DNA from 3 places in the Streptomyces sp. SD31 genome. Region 2 is predicted to be linked to each of the others. Evidence: riboswitches for the same ligand, from Rfam matches in the RefSeq annotation. Region 2 holds a riboswitch; each other region holds the start of a gene.
The links. A riboswitch is a leader RNA that binds a small molecule or an ion and turns the genes downstream of it on or off. The one in region 2 is predicted to bind cyclic di-AMP.
Positions count from the first base shown of each region.

Region 1: linked by a shared signal. The riboswitch ahead of ACTMVF_RS32270 (C40 family peptidase) and the one ahead of ACTMVF_RS16185 (peptidoglycan DD-metalloendopeptidase family protein) in region 2 are both predicted to bind cyclic di-AMP.
Region 3: linked by a shared signal. The riboswitch ahead of ACTMVF_RS29750 (M23 family metallopeptidase) and the one ahead of ACTMVF_RS16185 (peptidoglycan DD-metalloendopeptidase family protein) in region 2 are both predicted to bind cyclic di-AMP.

Region 1 is NZ_JBQHCX010000017.1:193,018-198,728, forward strand. Features, by position in the region: gene ACTMVF_RS32240 (8-amino-7-oxononanoate synthase) at 1-171, shown strand, start outside; gene ACTMVF_RS32245 (DUF397 domain-containing protein) at 257-484, opposite strand; gene ACTMVF_RS32250 (helix-turn-helix domain-containing protein) at 494-1,363, opposite strand; gene ACTMVF_RS32255 (ATP-binding protein) at 1,577-2,035, shown strand; gene ACTMVF_RS32260 (LysR family transcriptional regulator) at 2,039-2,962, opposite strand; gene ACTMVF_RS32265 (LysE family translocator) at 3,119-3,733, shown strand; gene ACTMVF_RS32270 (C40 family peptidase) at 3,817-4,290, opposite strand; cyclic di-AMP (ydaO/yuaA leader) riboswitch at 4,294-4,426, opposite strand; gene ACTMVF_RS32275 (hypothetical protein) at 4,845-5,153, opposite strand; gene ACTMVF_RS32280 (ATP-dependent Clp protease proteolytic subunit) at 5,161-5,711, opposite strand, start outside.
Region 2 is NZ_JBQHCX010000006.1:420,985-426,695, reverse strand. Features, by position in the region: gene ACTMVF_RS16205 (helix-turn-helix domain-containing protein) at 1-427, shown strand, start outside; gene ACTMVF_RS16200 (DUF6126 family protein) at 424-543, shown strand; gene ACTMVF_RS16195 (tyrosine-protein phosphatase) at 659-1,456, opposite strand; gene ACTMVF_RS16190 (alpha-galactosidase) at 1,637-3,706, shown strand; cyclic di-AMP (ydaO/yuaA leader) riboswitch at 4,014-4,171, shown strand; gene ACTMVF_RS16185 (peptidoglycan DD-metalloendopeptidase family protein) at 4,176-5,117, shown strand; gene ACTMVF_RS16180 (GDSL-type esterase/lipase family protein) at 5,334-5,711, shown strand, end outside.
Region 3 is NZ_JBQHCX010000015.1:157,039-162,749, forward strand. Features, by position in the region: gene ACTMVF_RS29735 (bifunctional acetate--CoA ligase family protein/GNAT family N-acetyltransferase) at 1-1,577, opposite strand, end outside; gene ACTMVF_RS29740 (HPr family phosphocarrier protein) at 1,756-2,037, shown strand; gene ACTMVF_RS29745 (GntR family transcriptional regulator) at 2,229-2,924, opposite strand; gene ACTMVF_RS29750 (M23 family metallopeptidase) at 3,155-3,940, opposite strand; cyclic di-AMP (ydaO/yuaA leader) riboswitch at 3,954-4,116, opposite strand; gene ACTMVF_RS29755 (M16 family metallopeptidase) at 4,345-5,711, opposite strand, start outside.

The sequences.
Region 1 (5,711 bases), on a different contig from region 2:
GAGGCCGTGCGGTGGGCGGCCGAGTGCCGGGCGGCAGGCCTCGCCGTGGGCTGCTTCCGTCCTCCTTCCGTCCCCGACGGCATCTCACGGCTGAGGCTGACCGCCCGCGCGGACCTCTCCGAGGGGCAGATCGAACGCGCTGTACGGGTCATCGGCGAGACACGACCATGAGTCGGCGTGACACGGCCCTGCCGCCGCACCTGGCGTAACTGATCAGAGTTGGTCAGAACTGATCGGAATGGTCAAGGGTGAATGGTCAGGACTGGAACGCGGTCGTGAAGCCCGCCCAGCTCTCGGGGGAGAAGAGCAGCGCGGGTCCGGCCGGGTCCTTGGAGTCGCGCACGGCGAGCAGTCCGGTCCAGGGACCGGAGTGCGGCCGTGCCGTCTCGACACAGTTGTTCGCTCCCGTGCTGTAGCTGCTGCGCAGCCATCGCACGCCTTGCAGGTCGGTGGTGGAAGGGACGTTCCGAGGCAGTGCGGTCATGGTGCCTCCTTACGCGCCGCCGCCTATCGCGGCGATGCAATCCAGCGATTCCTCGGGCGAAAGGGCGTGGATCCGAAGGGCGTTGAAGGCCTCCGTGTAGGCCTGGAGGTCTTCTTTCCGTTCGAGGTAGAGGCTACTCGTCAAGTGGTCGAGAACAACCACATCCAGATCAGAAGTGCGCGAAAATGAGAAGATAACGAAAGGCCCGGTGATGCCGATGTGCTCCCCGGCCGCGAACGGCAGGACCTGCAGCCGGACTTGGGGCAGTCGCGCCGCCTCCATCAGCCGCCTCAGCTGCCGCGCCATCACCGCCGGCCCGCCGATCTCCCGGCGCAACACCGCCTCGTCGAGCACCGCGCTCAGTTGCAACGGCGGATCGCCGTGCAACACGTCCTGCCTGGCCAGACGGACCGCGACCAGCGCGTCGAGCCGTTCGTCGTCGGCGTCGTCCAACCCGCCCACTGCGGCCCGCGTCACCGCCCGGGCGTACTCCGGCGTCTGAAGCAGCCCGGGCACCACGGACGTCTCCAGCGTGCGCATCGCGCTCGCCTGGGACTCCAGGCTGATGAAGTCCCGGTACGTCGGCGGCAGCACTCCGCGGTACGCGTGCCACCAGTGATGCCGCCCGCCACCCTCGTCCGATCCCGCCAACACCAGCAGCAACTCCCGCAGTTGGGAGTCCTGTACGCCGTAGGCGTCGAGCAGTAACCGCACATCGGCCGGTTTCACCCCGCTGGCGCCGGTCTCGATCCGGCTCACCTTGGACTGGTGCCAGCCCACCAGCCGGGCCGCCTCACCACTGGTGAGCCCGGCCCCGGTGCGCAACGCACGCAGTTCCGCGCCCAGTTTCCGGCGGCGCACCGCGGGACCGTGCTGCATGGGCAACTCCTTACTCCAACCGAGCCGCCCAAATACGCTCTGCCGTCGCAGAGTTCACCGCTTCGAGCGACAGATATATGCATATCTTGGTGGATCGGCACCCTGACGGCCCTGGTAATGGCAGTCTGGCGACGAAGCACCAGTCCGGGACCGTACTCGAACCATCCGCTCCGTGTCGGACTGCGGTCCCGTTGGGAAAGGGACGACGTCGCCATGGCAGATCACCTGGAAGCATCCGTCACTCTGCCGAGCGATCCAGCCTCGGTCTCCGCGGCCCGGGCCTATGTGGTCACCACCCTCGCGGAGTGGGGACTGCCACCGGACACGGAAACGGCCGACACCATCCGGCTGATCGTCTCCGAACTCACCACCAACGCCGTACAGCACACCCTCGGACAGTCACCCACCTTCACGGTGGACCTCGAACTCGACCGTGACGAACACCTGCGCATCGGCGTCACCGACAGCCACCCGCGCTTCCCCAAGCGGCTGCCGGCCGCCGTCCAGCAGGACAACGGCCGTGGCCTGGTCATCATCCGCTGGCTGACCGCGGAGTGCGGCGGCAAGCTGAGAGTGCGGCCCACCCGCGAGGGCGGCAAGACCGTCTCCATCGAACTGCCGTGGACGGCGGCCGCGGAGCCGGTGCCGGTCGTGGGACAGCAAGAGCCGTAACCCTCACGGCTGCTGCGACTGCCCGGCCCGTCCGAACGTGCCGCGCAGCAGCGCCCGGAAGGCGTCCGCGGCGGGAGCCGCCTCGTCACTGCGGAACGCGACCGAGATCGTACGGCGCAGCTCGCCGCCCTCCAGCGCCCGCACCCCGACCGGCGTGACCGACGTGCGCGCCACCATCTCCGGTACGACCGCGACCCCGAGCCCCGCGCTGGCCAGCGCGCACACCAGGAGGTACCCCGGCGTCGGGACCAGGACCGAGGGCGTGGCCCCGGCCCGGGCCAGCACCGCCTCGACGCCCCGCCGGGCCGGAGCGTCCGGCGCCATGCTGATCAGCGGCTGCCCCGCGAGCTCGGTCAGCGGCAGCCGTGCGGCCCCGCTGGTGAGGGCGTGGCCCGGAGCGGACACCAGGACCAGCTCCTCGACGAGGATCGGCTCGGCGCCGACGGAGGACGGGAGCGGGACCGGGTCGCCGGGTGCGTAGGCGTGCGTCAGCGCCAGATCGACCTCGCCGGCCGCGACGGCGGCGACACCGGCCGACGGCTCGTAGTCGGCGACCGTCAGCTCCACCTCCGGATGCGCCCGGCGGAACGCGCTGAGGGCCGGCGGCAGCAGATGGATGCCCGCGGTCTGGAAGGTGCCGAGCCGGAGGGTGCCGCCCGTCAGGCCGGTCAGCCGGGCCAGTTCGTGCCGGGCCCGGTCGAGTTCGTCGAGCACCCGCCGCGCCCGGGCCACCAGCAACTCGCCCGCACCGGTCAGCCGCGCCCCGCGGTGGTGCCGCACCAGAAGGGCGGTACCCGCCTCGCGCTCCAGCTTGGCCAGCTGCTGGGAGAGCGCGGGCGTGGTGTAGCCCAGGCGCTCGGCGGCCCGGGTGATCGAACCCGCCTCGGCGACCGCCACCAAGGCGGCGAGGCGGGTCGGGTCGTACATGGTTGGGTCCCTTTCGAGCGCGGTGCCGACGGGTGACTGCCTGAGGATGTCTGCCTAAGGCTGTCTGCCTAAGGATGCCTGCCTAAAGCATTGCTTAAGGCATACCCAGAATATTCGAAATACCTGCTGAAGGCTCCCGCACGGCAGGCTGGCCGCATGGACGCTCAGCTCATCGCCTTCACCGGGGTCTCCGCCGGCCTGGTCGCCATGCCCGGGGCCGACTTCACCGTCGTCGTACGCAACGCCCTCGTCTCCCGCCGGGCCGGCATCGCCTGTGCGCTCGGGATCGGGGCCGGGCTGCTGGTCCATGTGACGCTGGCGGTGGTGGGAGTCGCCGCGGTCCTGGCCGCCGTACCGGCGCTGTTGCGCGCGCTCCAGGTGGTGGGCGGCGTCTATGTGCTCTATCTGGGCGTCCAGGCGCTGCGGCAGCGGCACCCGCAAGGGGAGGGCGCGCAGGAGGATTCCACCGCGCGACCGCTGCGGCAGGGCTTCGTCACCAACGCCCTCAATCCGAAGGCGTCGCTCACGTTCCTCAGCGTGCTGCCGCAGTTCGTGCCGGCGGGCGCCCCGGCGCTGCCCCGGACGCTGCTGCTCGCGCTGATCGTGCTCGCGATCGCGCTCGTCTGGTTCCAGGTCGTCGCCCTGCTGGTGGACCGGCTCGGCAGGTGGCTGCGCCGACCTCGCGTCGCCCGGGCGGTCACGACCGTCACCGGCGCCGCGCTGACGGCCTTCGGCGTGGCACTCCTCGCAGGGCCCCTGGTGGCCGTCTGACGCCCTTTCCGGCGACTGGCCCTCCATCCGGTGCCCGGGGGCGGTGACAGCGCGTCAGGCTGCCGTCACCGCCCCCGGGAAGGTCACTTGACCCGGCCGTACCAAACGCTCCTGGTCCAGATCTTCTGCAGCCGCACGACGTCCCCGCTCTTGGGGGAGTGCCAGATCTTTCCCTTCCCGGCGTAGATGCCGACGTGGTAGACGTTCGACCCCGAGTGGAAGAACACCAGGTCTCCGGCCTTGCGGTTGCCGGCGGAGATGTGGCGGGTCTTGTTGTACTGCTGGGCCGCCGTACGGGGCAGCTTCTTGCCGGCCTTCTTGTACGAGTACAGCGTGAGCCCGGAGCAGTCGAACCTGTGCGGACCTGTGGCGCCCCACTTGTACGGGGAGCCCTTTTTGGAGGCCGCGATCTGAAGTGCCTTGGTCGCCGGCGTGGCGGCTTCGGCCTCCGAGGCGAAGCCGGGCGCCACGATCGAGCCGCCCACTGCGGCGATGGTGAGAGCCGAGGCCGTACCGGCTCGGGCCATGAGCGACGGGACACGATTGAGCGCAGTCATGCGCAACCCTTCGTCAGCCGCCTGTGAAGGATGACCTGTCGGATTCGGGCTGGCGAAGTTGCCCGGCCGCGTTGCCGCGGCTTCACCCCAAGGGTTGCTCGGATCGAACGAACGTCCGCTCCGGCGACCCGTCTTGCTCGGGTCCTCCACTCCTGCCGATCCACTCCTGTCGACCGGTCATCCGGGCGGCGGCAGGACTCGGCGTCCGCCCGGACCGCCCCGCCGCTGTGGCGGGGGCTTGTCGTCAGACAGGGATCTTGACGCACGGATGAACGAAAAACCCAACGGAACCGGGGATTTGTGGCGTTACTCACCACTCGCCCGTTCGGGTGGACACCCCCGTGTTCGACCGGGTGTCCAGGTACTCGACGAGCCCCGGACCAGCGATGGAGCGTCCCATTCCGCTTTGGGGTCATGCCTGTTGCGCAACCTGAAGGGCGCGTAAAAGGGCAGGTTGCTACGCCGAAAGTGGGTAAGCCTTTTGGTTCGTTTCGACGTCCATCCGGACGCCTCGCTCGTGGGCCGAGGCGTCCGGAATCGTTCTGTACGAGTCGTCAACTGTCGGAGCGCGGCAACACCCTGACGCGGGCCGTGCGGCGTTCCCCGTCCAGCACGCGCAGCGCACGCGCCAGCGTGGGGGAGTGCAGCTCGGTCTCGCCCCGCTGGTGCATCAGCGCCAGCGCGTCCCGCAGCTCGGTCGCCTTGCCGACGAGCGCCTGGGCGGCGCGCAGTCCGCGGTAGGTGTCTCCGTGCCGCGTCGGGTTGATCCGGCCGAGCAGGTCCACCACATCGAGATAACGGTCGATCAACTCCCCCTCCGCACGCGTCAGTGCGGGCAGCGGCGGCAACTCGGGTGGAAGCACCGGTCGATCACCGCCCCGTGGGCGGGGCGAGGGTGGCCTTGCGGCTGGGGATGATCCGGTCCACCAGGCCGTACTCCACGGCGCCCTGCGCGTCCAGGATCTTGTCCCGCTCGATGTCGGCGCTGACCTGCTCGTGGCTGCGCCCGGTGTGCCGGACGAGCAGTTCCTCGAGGCGGGTCCGAATGCGCGTCAGCTCGTCGGCCTGGATGGCGAGATCGCTCGCCTGGCCCTCGACCGGCTCGGGCAGCGCCGGCTGGTGGATCACCATGCGGGCACCCGGCAGCGCGAACCGCTTCCCCGGCGTGCCCCCGGCCAGCAGCACCGCGGCGGCGGAACCGGCCTGGCCCAGGCAGATCGTCTCCACGTCGCAGGTGACGTACTGCATCGTGTCGTAGATCGCCGTCATGGCGCTGAACGAGCCGCCGGGCGAGTTGATGTACAGCGAGATGTCCCGGTCGGGTTCCTTGTGCTCCAGATACATGAACTGCGCCATCACGTCGTTCGCCGAGGTCTCGTCGACCTGTGTGCCGAGGAAGACGATCCGCTCCTCCAGCAGCT
Region 2 (5,711 bases):
CGCGCGCATCTACGGTACGACCGTCTCCGAACTGCTCGGCGAAACGGTCGCCGACCGGGACGCCGTCGTGCGCGCCGCCGACATGGAACCGACCGCGGCGGGCGGCTGGACGTACTGGCAGGCAGGCGCGCCCGGGCGCGGGATGCAGGCCCTGCGCGTCCATGTGCCGTACGGCGCGCAGGGCGACATCGTGCGTGTGCACCCCGGCGAGGAGTGGCTCTACGTGCTCCAGGGGCGGCTTCGATTGCGCCTCGGGGACACCACGCACCGGCTCGCGCCCGGCGACAGCGCGCACTTCGACTCCCTGACCCCGCACCGTATCGCCGCCGAGGACCAGGGCGGGGTCGAGCTTCTCTTCGTCCACACCCTGCTGCAGAGCCCCACGGCCACGCTGTGCCTGGGCCCCACCCCTGGAGTGACGCCATGAGGGACATGGAGGAGCGGTTCCCGCGCGCCCTGTGGGTGCGACTCATCATCTACATCGCGGTGGGGCACGTGTTCGCGGCCTTCATCTACCTGCTGTTCGAGGTGGGTGCGAAGTAGATGTGCCGAGCGAGGAAGTAGATGTGCCGAGCGAGGAAGTAGATGTGCCGAGCGAGGAAGTAGATGCGCGGAGCCAAACACAGGTGCGGGGTGGGGGCGAGGCGGCGGCCGGGGGTCAGTCGAGCAGGCGCTCCCGCAGCCGCTCCCGGATCTCCGGGGTGACCCCCAGGCCCTGCTCCAGGTAGGTGTCGACGCCGCCCCACGTCTCCTTGATCGTCTCGAAGGCCGCCATGAGGTATTCGGCGCGTGCGTCGAAGAGCGGGCTGAGCAGCTCCATGACCTCGGGGGAGTAGGCCGAGGCGGAGCTGCTGCTGCGGTGCACCTTGTAGCGGCGGTGCTTGGCGTTGGACTCCAGGTAGTCGGTGAGGATCGCCTCGCGCTCGACGCCGAGAGCGAGCAGCGTCACAGCGATGGACAGCCCGGCGCGGTCCTTGCCGGCCGCGCAGTGCATCAGGGCGGGGACGCTGTCCTCCGCGAGCGCGTGCAGCACCCGGGAGTGCTCGGCGGTGCGCTCCTTGATGATCGTGCGGTACGAGGCGATCATCCGGCCCGCGCCCTTGCCGTCCGCCAGGATCGCCCTGAGCTCGTCGAGGTTGCCGTCCCGGACCATCTTCCAGAACTCGGCGCCGTCCGCGGGATCGGACAGCGGCAGGTTCACATTGCGTACGCCCGGCAGCTCGACGTCCGGCCCTTCGAGCTTCTGGTCGGCCGCGTTGCGGAAGTCGAAGATCGTGTGCAGCCCCAGGGAGTCCAGGAAGGCAGCGTCCTCCTCGGTCGCGTGCGCGAGGTGGCCGCTGCGGAACAGCACTCCGTACCGCACCCGCCGTCCGTCCACTGTCGGCAGTCCGCCCACATCGCGGAAGTTGCGAACTCCGGCCAGTTCGGGCTCGGTCGACGGGATCTGCTGCGTCACGGGGGCTCCTCCCAGTCGGCCCCGCCGACGCGGCTCTGCGGTGCGGCCGACGGGGTGCGTTCTCGACGATACGACATGGCTTCCTGGGCCAATGAGTTGTCCACAGGCGTTGCCTCGGCATCGCGGTGCGCATGATGATGTTGGTACTTGATTGCACCTGTTCGCATCTGTGAGGGCTTGATGCTGGAGATCTCCAACGACGGTCGTACGTGGCTCCTGACCGGGCCGACCAGCAGTTACGCCGTCCATCTGACCGAAGGCGACGAGCTCCTGCACCTCCACTGGGGGCCACGCATCGCCCTCGCCGACGCCGAGGCCCTCGCCGTGCGCCCGCTGCCGGCGTACTGGCCCTTCGAGTCCCCGCTCGATGGACGCGAGGAGTACCCGGTCGAGGGCGGCCCCCGCTTCGTGCGGCCCGCCCTGTCCGTGCGCACCGACGAGCGGCGCGGCACCGAGTGGGGTTTCGAGCGGTACGAGACCGGGGACGACGAACTGCGGTTGCGCTTTTGTGACGGCGGGCTGAGCGTCACCCTGCACTACCGGATGCGCGGGGACGTCGTGGAGCGGTGGGTGACCCTGGACAACCAGGGGCCCGCCCTGGAGGTGCTGCGCGCCGACTCGGCCACCTGGACGCTGCCCGACCGGGAGGACTGGCGGCTGTCCCAGCTGCACGGCCGCTGGGGCGCCGAGTCCCGGCTCGCGCGGTCCCCCCTCACCTACGGCGAGAAGGTCATCGGCAGCCGCCGCGGGCACACCGGGCACCAGCACCTGCCGTGGGTCGCGCTGGACACCGACGCCACCGAGGAGCGCGGCGAGGTCTACGGCTGCGCCCTCGGCTGGTCCGGATCCTGGCGTATTGCCGTGGCTCAACTCCCGGACGCGCGCGTGCAGATCACCGGCGGGACCGGATACGACGACTCGGGCCTGCTGCGGCTGGCCGCGGGGGAGTCCTTCACGACCCCCGTCTTCGCCGGACTGTGGAGCGACGGCGGCTTCGGCGGGGCGAGCCGGGCCTGGCACGCGTACCAGCGCGCGTACGTGATCCCGGACGCGGACCGGGACCGGCCGGTGCTGTTCAACTCCTGGGAGGCGACGGAGTTCGACATCTCCGAGGAGCAGCAGAGCGTGCTCGCGCGGCGGGCGGCGGCCATCGGCGTCGAACTGTTCGTGGTCGACGACGGCTGGTTCGGGACGCGCACCAGCGACCGCGCCGGGCTCGGCGACTGGACGCCCAACCCCGACCGCTTCCCGTCGGGGCTCAAGCCGCTCGCCGAACACGTGCACGCGCTCGGGATGGAGTTCGGCATCTGGGTCGAACCGGAAATGGTCAACCCGGACAGCGAGCTTTACCGCGCTCACCCGGACTGGGTTCAGCACCAAACGGGACGAAAGCGGACGGAGTTCCGCAATCAACTCGTGCTGAACCTGGCGCGCGACGACGTCCAGGAGTACCTCTGGGAGCGGCTCGACGGGCTCCTCTCCAGCGCCCCGATCGACTATGTGAAGTGGGACTTCAACCGCTGCTTCACCGACGCCGGCTGGCCCGGTGAGCCCTATCCGCAGCGCCTGTGGGTCGACCACGTGCGCGCCCTGTACCGCCTGCTGGACCGGCTGCGGGCCGCGCACCCGGGCGTCGCCTTCGAGTCCTGCTCGGGCGGCGGCGGTCGGATCGACCTCGGCGTGCTGAGCCGTACGGACCAGGTGTGGACCTCCGACAACACCGACCCCCTCGACCGGCTCGCCATCCAGCACGGCTTCAGTCAGATCCATCCCGCCCGGGTCATGGCCGCCTGGGTCACCGACAGCCCGAACGCCATGCTCAACCACCGGGCCAGCTCGCTGCGCTTCCGGTTCGTGAGTGCCATGGCGGGCGTGCTCGGCGTCGGCGGTGACCTCTCCGAGTGGAGCGAGGAAGAGCTCGCCGAGGCCCGGAAATGGGTGACGCTCTACAAGGAGATCCGGCCCGTGGTGCAGCGCGGCGACCTCTATCGGCTGCGGCCGCCGCGGGGCGGGCTGAGCGCGGTGCAGTACGTACTCGGGGACGAGACGGTCGTCCTCGCCTGGCTCCAGGCCCAGAGCTACGGCGAATCCCTGCCGGCCTTGCGGCTGCGCGCCCTCGACCCGACAGAGTCGTACGAATGCCTTGAAACGGGCGAAATTCACCGAGGTGCCGTACTGGTGCATCACGGACTGCGCACCGGATTGCAGGGTGACCTTGATGCGACGGTTATCCGACTGCGTCGCATCTAGGGGTTCTGTCCGAATTGGTGCCTTCATTCCAACTCGCTCTGGCGTAAAGGAAGCTGGAGCGGTGTCACGTGAGGAGCGTCATATTCGTGACCGTGCGTCGCCCGTCATGTTCACGTAATTCGCGTGTTTTTCCAGGGGTTTTGGGTCGCGTGACACGCCGATAATCCACGGAGGGTGACCGGGAATTCCCACAAGGGATCAACAGGAACGCATTCGGACGGAACCCCTCACTTGTTCCCGTGCGTCTTCCTCGCTTACGTTCGCCACCAATCCGGACGGACGCCCAATCCTGCCGCCGCCCGGAGCCCGCGCACACTCACCCGACCACGGCAGGAGCGGGGGACCCACAGGTACAACCGCCTGTTCCGGTCTCCGGAACGGCTAGGGGTAAAGCCGCGTTTCGGCGCGGCCGGGCATCTCCAGCCCGCACCCGACAGCTCACCTCGCAGGCGCCGGAGAGGAATTCGCCATGCCCGCGAAGGGTAAGCACCGCCGCCCGAAGTCCCAGCGCTTCACCCGCTCCATCGCCGTCGCCGGAACCGGTGGCGCCGCTCTCGCCCTCCCGCTCATGGGAGCTACCGGCGCCCACGCCGCTCCCTCGCAGTCCACTTCGGAAAAGGCTGTTCAGTCCCTTCCGGCCGCCGAGAAGAAGGCGGTCGAGAAGAAGGCCGCCGAGAAGAAGACGGACGTGCGGACCTATTCGGTGAGAGTCGGCGATTACCTCTCGAAGATCGCCGACGAGCAGAACGTCAGCGGTGGCTGGAAGAAGCTCTACGCCGACAACCGCGAGGTCGTCGGTGAGGACCCGTCGCTGATCCACCCCGGTCTGAAGCTCACGATCGGCAAGAAGGCCACGGCGAGCGCCCCCAAGTCCTCGTCGCCTTCCTCCTCTTCGGCGCCCTCCAAGGACTCGTCCGCTTCGAAGTCCTCCACGAAGTCCTCCACGGAGTCCTCCGCGTCGAAGAAGACGACCACGGCCGCCCGGAGCGCCGACACGGCCACCGGCTTCTCCGCCCCCGTCGCCGGTGCCGCCGTCAGCACCGCCTACAAGGTGGCGGGCAGCATGTGGTCCAGCGGGTACCACACCGGCGTCGACTTCGTCACCCCGACCGGCACCGCACTGAAGGCCGTTGGCGCGGGCACCGTCGTCTCCGCGGGCTGGGGCGGCGCCTACGGCAACCAGGTCGTCATCCAGCTCGCCGACGGCTACTACGCCCAGTACGCCCACCTGTCGTCGCTCTCCGTCTCGGCCGGCCAGACCGTGACCGCGGGCCAGCAGATAGGCCTCTCCGGCGCGACCGGCAACGTGACCGGTCCGCACCTGCACTTCGAGATCCGCACCACGCCGGACTACGGCTCGGACCTGGACCCGGTCGCCTACCTCCGCTCCAAGGGTGTCCCGGTCGGCTGACGACCCTCCTCGGAACCACCTGCCTGACACGCCATCGAAGGCCGGACCTCGATCCCCGGGTCCGGCCTTCGGTGTGTCCGGCTGTGCTCGTTCATGATCGCTCCATTGCGGTCTTGTGGCAGAGCCGGCCAGGGTGTCGACAAGGAGGGGAAGGTGAGGCCACAGTGATCTCCATCATGGTGCAAGCGCTTTCTGCGATGGCTCCTGGAGGTTTCCGTGTCCGGCGTCCACAGACGTACGTCCCTGGCCGCCGCGGTGGCCGTGGGCTTGCTCCACGGTTCCTCGCAGCCCGCCTTCGCGTCCGATGCGTCGACTGTCGTACGCCCCGACGACAGGCGTCTCGTCTACGAGGGGCACTGGGGCCGCACCTCTGAAGCGGCCATCACCGTCAACTCGGGGTCCCGGCTGCGCTTCCGCTTCACCGGGGACAGCGTCCACGCCCTCTTCGGCGTCGCCTCGATCACCGTGCCCGCGCAGATCTACGTGTCGGTCGACGGCGGGCCGAAGCGCCTGCACGCGGTCGACCGGGGCGATCTGCGGATCGCGGCCGACGGCCGGGGGCCCCACTCGGTCGAGATCTCCGTCAAGGACGTC
Region 3 (5,711 bases), on a different contig from region 2:
AGCAGCCCCAGCGACTCGGAGTTGCCCAGGATCGCCACGCGCGGGCCGGCCGGCAGCGGCTGACGCGCGAGCAGCAGCCCCGCGTCCACCAGCTCGGTGATCGTGTCCACCCGGATCACCCCGGCCTGCCGCAGCAGCGCGGACACCGTGGCGTGCGGCAAGCGCGTGGCCCGTACCGCGTGCCCCTGCGGCGCCGCGCCACCGTGCCGCGCCCCCTGCACCACGACCAGCGGCTTCGCAGCCGCCGTACGCCGGGCGAGGCGGGTGAACTTGCGCGGGTTGCCGATGGACTCCAGGTACATCAGCACGACGTCGGTGTCCGGGTCGTCGTACCAGTACTGGAGGACATCGTTGCCGGACACGTCGGCGCGGTTGCCGGACGAGACGAGGGTCGACACACCCGTGACCCCGGTGACCCCGCCGCCGCGCCGGTGCAGCCGGGACAGCAGCGCGATCCCGATGGCGCCGGACTGCGCGAACAGCCCGATGCGGCCCGGGCGGGGCATCTCGGGCGCCAGGGAGGCGTTCAGCCGTACGTCGGCGGAGGTGTTGATGATCCCGAACGCGTTCGGGCCGATGATGCGCATGCCGTACGCGCGCGCGTGCCGTACGAGTGCGCGCTGCCGCTCGCGCCCGTCGGGCCCGCTCTCGGCGTACCCGGCGGAGACCACGACCAGCCCCTGCACGCCGTGCTCGCCGCACTCGGTGACCACCTCGGGGACGTACTCGGCCGGTACGGCGACCACCGCGAGGTCGACGGGCCCCTCGATGTCCCGAACGGACCGGTGCGCGGGCACGCCGTCGAGCTCCTTGAGGTCCTCCGGGAACGCCTTGTTCACGGCGTACAGCGACCCCGTGAACCCGGCGTCCCTGATGTTGCCGAGGACGCTGCGGCCCACCCCGCCGGGCGTGCGGCCGGTGCCGATGACGGCGACGGAGCCGGGCACCAGCAGCCGCCGCACGGACCGCGCCTCGGCGCGCTGCTCGCGCGCGTACTGCACGGCGAGCGAGCGGTCCGTCGGCTCCAGGTCGAACTCCAGGCGTACGACGCCGTCCTCGAAGCTGCGCTTCTGGGTGTACCCGGCGTCGGTGAACACCTTGATCATCTTGGTGTTTGCGGGCAGCACCTCGGCGGCGAACCGGCGGATGCCCCGCTCGCGCGCGACCGCGCCGATGTGTTCGAGGAGGGCGGAGGCGACGCCGCGCCCCTGGTGGGCGTCCTGGACGAGGAAGGCGACCTCGGCCTCGTCGGCGGGTGCCGACGCGGGCATTCCGTCGGCGCCGATCCGGTCGTAGCGTACGGTTGCGATGAACTCGCCGCCCACTGTGGCCGCGAGTCCCACCCGGTCCACAAAGTCGTGGTGCGTGAAGCGGTGGACGTCCTTCGCGGACAGACGCGGGTAGGGCGCGAAGAAGCGGTAGTACTTCGACTCGTCCGACACCTGCTCGTAGAAGCTGACCAGACGCTCGGCGTCATCAACGGTGATGGGGCGGATGCGTGCGGTGCCGCCGTCGCGCAGCACCACGTCGGCTTCCCAGTGGGCGGGGTACTCGTGCCGGTCCGAGGCGCTCTGCATGGGGCCCAGAGTACGGCTCGCGTCCGACAACGGCGCGAGGCAGTCTGTGGAGGACGTATGTCGGGTCGAGGCCGCGACCCGACGGCCGCCTCAGGAGGGGCGTTTTGTCCCTCCCGGCATGCTTCACGGGTGTGGGAAACTGGTCTAGACAACCCTGAACACCGAAGGGCAGCATCACATGGCTGAGCGCCGCGTCAACGTCGGCTGGGCCGAGGGCCTTCACGCCCGCCCCGCTTCCATCTTCGTCCGGGCCGCCACGGCCGCAGGTATCCCGGTGACGATCGCCAAGGCCGACGGCAACCCCGTCAACGCGGCCTCCATGCTGGCCGTTCTGGGCCTGGGCGCCCAGGGCGGCGAGGAGATCGTCCTCGCCTCCGACGCCGAGGGAGCGGACGCCGCCCTCGACCGCCTGGCGAAGCTGGTCTCCGAGGGCCTCGAGGAGCTTCCCGAGACGGTCTGAACGACCTGAGCGGTCCTGTGGAGCAAACGGTGAAGCCGCGTCTGCCTTTCCGGCCGACGCGGCTTCGCTGTTTTCGGGCAGGCGGCCACGCTTTTGAGGCGGGCAGCCGCGAGAATTAACGGCGGCACCCGAAAAAGGGCAGCGGGAATTCCCCGCCACCGAATATCACCTCTTTGTATACGGCGCCCGTGTTAATGTCGCAGGCTCGGCATGTTTACGGGATGTTGCGAATTCCTCACACGGTCCGCGCGGTCACCGGGGGAACCGAACCGCAGTCGGTGCGCGGAGATCGCGCGCTCGGTGTGCACCGCCGTGATCGCGCGGGCGCGATCACTGTCGCCGCGCGCCACCGCGTCCACGATCGCACCGTGCTCGGTCCAGGACTCCACGGGATTGACCGGCGCCTCCACCGCGTACATCCAGGCGATCTTGTGCCGCAGCTGGGTCAGCATCGAGGTCAGGGCGGGGCTGCCGCAGGCCTGGGCGAGCGTCTCGTGGAACCAGCCGCCCAGGGAGCGCAGATCCTCGCTGTTGCCCCGCCTGGCCCGCTCCTGGCCCAGCCTGACCAGGCCGCGCAGCACCTTCAGATGGGCCTCGGTGCGCCGCTGGGCGGCCCGGGAGGCGCCGAGCGGCTCCAGCAGGGTGCGCATCTCCAGCAGGTCGGCGGCCTCCTGCTCGGTCGGTTCGGCGACGCACGCGCCCGCGTGCCGCCGGGTCACCACGAAGCCCTCGGCCTCCAGGGTGCGCAGGGCCTCCCGCACGGGGACGCGGGAGACGCCGTAGCGGCGTGCGAGGAGTTCCTCGGTGAGCCGGCTGCCGCGCTCGTGGACACCGGCGACGATGTCGTCCCGGATCGCGGTGCATACCGAGTGCGCCGGAATACGCATGACCGACCTCCGCCTTAATCCCCGTGAAACGTCGACGAATGACGTGTGTTCAGTGACTCTATTGCAACCTGCTGGAATTTCCGATGGCGGGTCGGAATCCATGGATATTTTTTGGACAGCGGGTCGTCCGAAACGCCGAAAGCCCCGGCTCGGGGAGCCGGGGCTTCGGGGAGACCGTCCGCGGGGTGAGTCCTCGGGGAGAGCGGCCTCGGGGAGGCGCGGTGGAGGCGTCAGACGTTCACGCCGTGCGAGCGGAGGTAGGCGACGGGGTCGATGTCGGAGCCGTACTCCGCCGTCGTGCGGGCCTCGAAGTGCAGGTGCGGTCCGGTGACGTTGCCGGTGGCGCCGGACAGGCCTATCTGCTGGCCGGGGGTGACGGTCTGGCCCACCGAGACGCCTATGGACGACAGGTGGCCGTACTGGGTGTACGTGCCGTCGTTCATCTTGATCACGATGTTGTTGCCGTACGACCCGCCCCAGCCGGCCTCCACGACGGTGCCGGAGCCGACCGCGTGGACGGAGGTGCCGCTGGCGGCGTGGAAGTCGACGCCCGTGTGGCTGCCGGAGGACCAGACGGCGCCGCCGGCCTTGTAGCCGGTGGAGACGTACGAGCCGGAGATCGGGGCGACGTAGGACAGCAGGCGCTTGCGCTCGGCCTCACGGGCGGCGCGCTCCTTGGCCTCGCGCTCCTGCTTGGCCTTCTCGGCCGCCTTCTTGCGCGCGGCCTCCTCGGCGGCCTTCTTCCGGGCCGCGGCCTCCTCGGCGGCCTGCTCCTGGGCGGCGGCCTGGGCGTCGATCTGGTCGGCGATCGAGTCCTCGATCGTGACGACGGGGATGAGGCCGGTCTGCTCGGCGGCGGGTTCGGCGGCGAGCGCCGGGGCGGCGAGGGTGCCCATGACGCCGGTGGCGGTGAGAGCGGCGACGCCCGCCGCGCGGGCGGTGGAGCGTTCGAACCGGCTGGGGCGACGGTGCTTCCCGGTGGGGCGGTTCTTCCCGGTGGCGCAGGTGAACGCCATGTAGTGGCTGGTCCTTTCCTTCCTTCTCGCCTACCGGGTTAGCTGACGGGTTCGGAGCAGGAAGGTCTCCTACGGACCCCCTCGCGGCTGCGCGGGCGCCCGATTCACCCCAGGGACTACGGTGGGTCCCCGGCTCCCCTGGCTCGCGCCGTACGGGGACTCGGCGATGGCTGTCCGGTGCCGCGGGCGCGGCGCACTGCCTGACGGACAGCCCGGAAGACGCTAAGCGGCGCGACTTTCAATCCCCAAACGGATCGCGACTTTTGTAGCGCATCCCACAGGCCAGACGGGCAACCTTTCCCTCAATTCGGGCATAAAGGGGCCCTGGTGGCTTCGAAGTCACCAGGGCCCCTTACGCGCGCGTGCCGTCGCCCGGCGCGGTGTCCGGGCGCGGTGTGGGCCTGCTACTCGGCGGCCACGACGGTGACTTCGCCGATGCCGAGGGCCTCGACGGGCTCCCGGATCTCGGCCGCGTCGCCGACGAGGATCGTCACCAGACGGTCCACCGGGAAGGCGTTCACGGCCGCCGCGGTGGCCTCGACGGTGCCGGTCGCGGCGAGCCGCTGGTACAGCGTCGCCTGGTAGTCGTCGGGCAGGTGCTGCTCGACCTGGTCGGCCAGCGTGTTCGCCACGGAGGCGGCCGTCTCGTACTTCAGCGGCGCCACCCCGACGAGGTTCTGCACGGCGAAGTCCCGCTCGGCGTCGGTGAGCCCCTCGTCGGCGACGCCGCGCAGGACCTTCCAGAGGTCGTCCAGCGCCGGACCGGTGTTCGGGGTGTCGACGGAGCCGCTGATGGCGAGCATGGCCGCGCCCGTGCCGTCCGGGGTCGAGCGCAGGACCTGCCCGAACGCGCGCACGCCGTAGGTGTAGCCCTTCTCCTCGCGCAGGACCTTGTCCAGGCGGGAGGTAAGAGTGCCGCCGAGGCAGTACGTGCCGAGCACCTGCGCGGGCCACACGCGGTCGTGCCGGTCGGGGCCGATGCGGCCGATCAGCAGCTGCGTCTGCACGGCGCCGGGGCGGTCCACGATGACGACGCGCCCGGTGTCGTCCGCGGTGACCGGCGGAACGGGCCGGGGCTGGGCCGGGGAGCCGGTCCAGGCGCCCAGGGTGTCGCCCAGCAGGGCGTCGAGGTCCACGCCCGTGAGGTCGCCGACGACCACGACGGTGGAGGTGGCGGGGCGCACGTGCCGCTCGTAGAAGGCGCGTACGGCCGCGGAGTCGATGCCCGCGACGGTGTCCTCGGTGCCCTGGCGCGGGCGGGACATGCGCGAGGTCGCCGGGAACAGCTGCTTGGAGAGCTCCTTGGCGGCGCGGCGCGAGGGGTTGGCCAGCTCGTGCGGGATCTCGTCGAGGCGGTTGCGCACCAGGCGCTCGACCTCGGCGTCGTCGAACAGGGGCGCCCTGAGGGCGTCGGCGAGCAGACCGAGCGCCTTGGGCAGGCGGGAGACCGGCACCTCGAGGCTGACGCGGATGCCGGGGTGGTCGGCGTAGGCGTCGAGCGTGGCGCCGCAGCGCTCCAGCTCGGCGGCGAACTCCTCGGCGGTGTGCTTGTCGGTGCCCTCGGAGAAGGCGCGCGCCATGATCGTGGCGATGCCGTCCAGGCCCTTCGGCTCGGCCTCCAGGGGCGTGTCCAGGAGCACCTCGACGGCGATGACCTGCTGGCCGGGGCGGTGGCAGCGCAGGACCGTCAGGCCGTTGTCCAGCTTGCCGCGCTCGGGCGCCGGGAACGCCCAGGGCCGGGCCTCGCCGGCCTCGGGCTGCGGGTGGAACT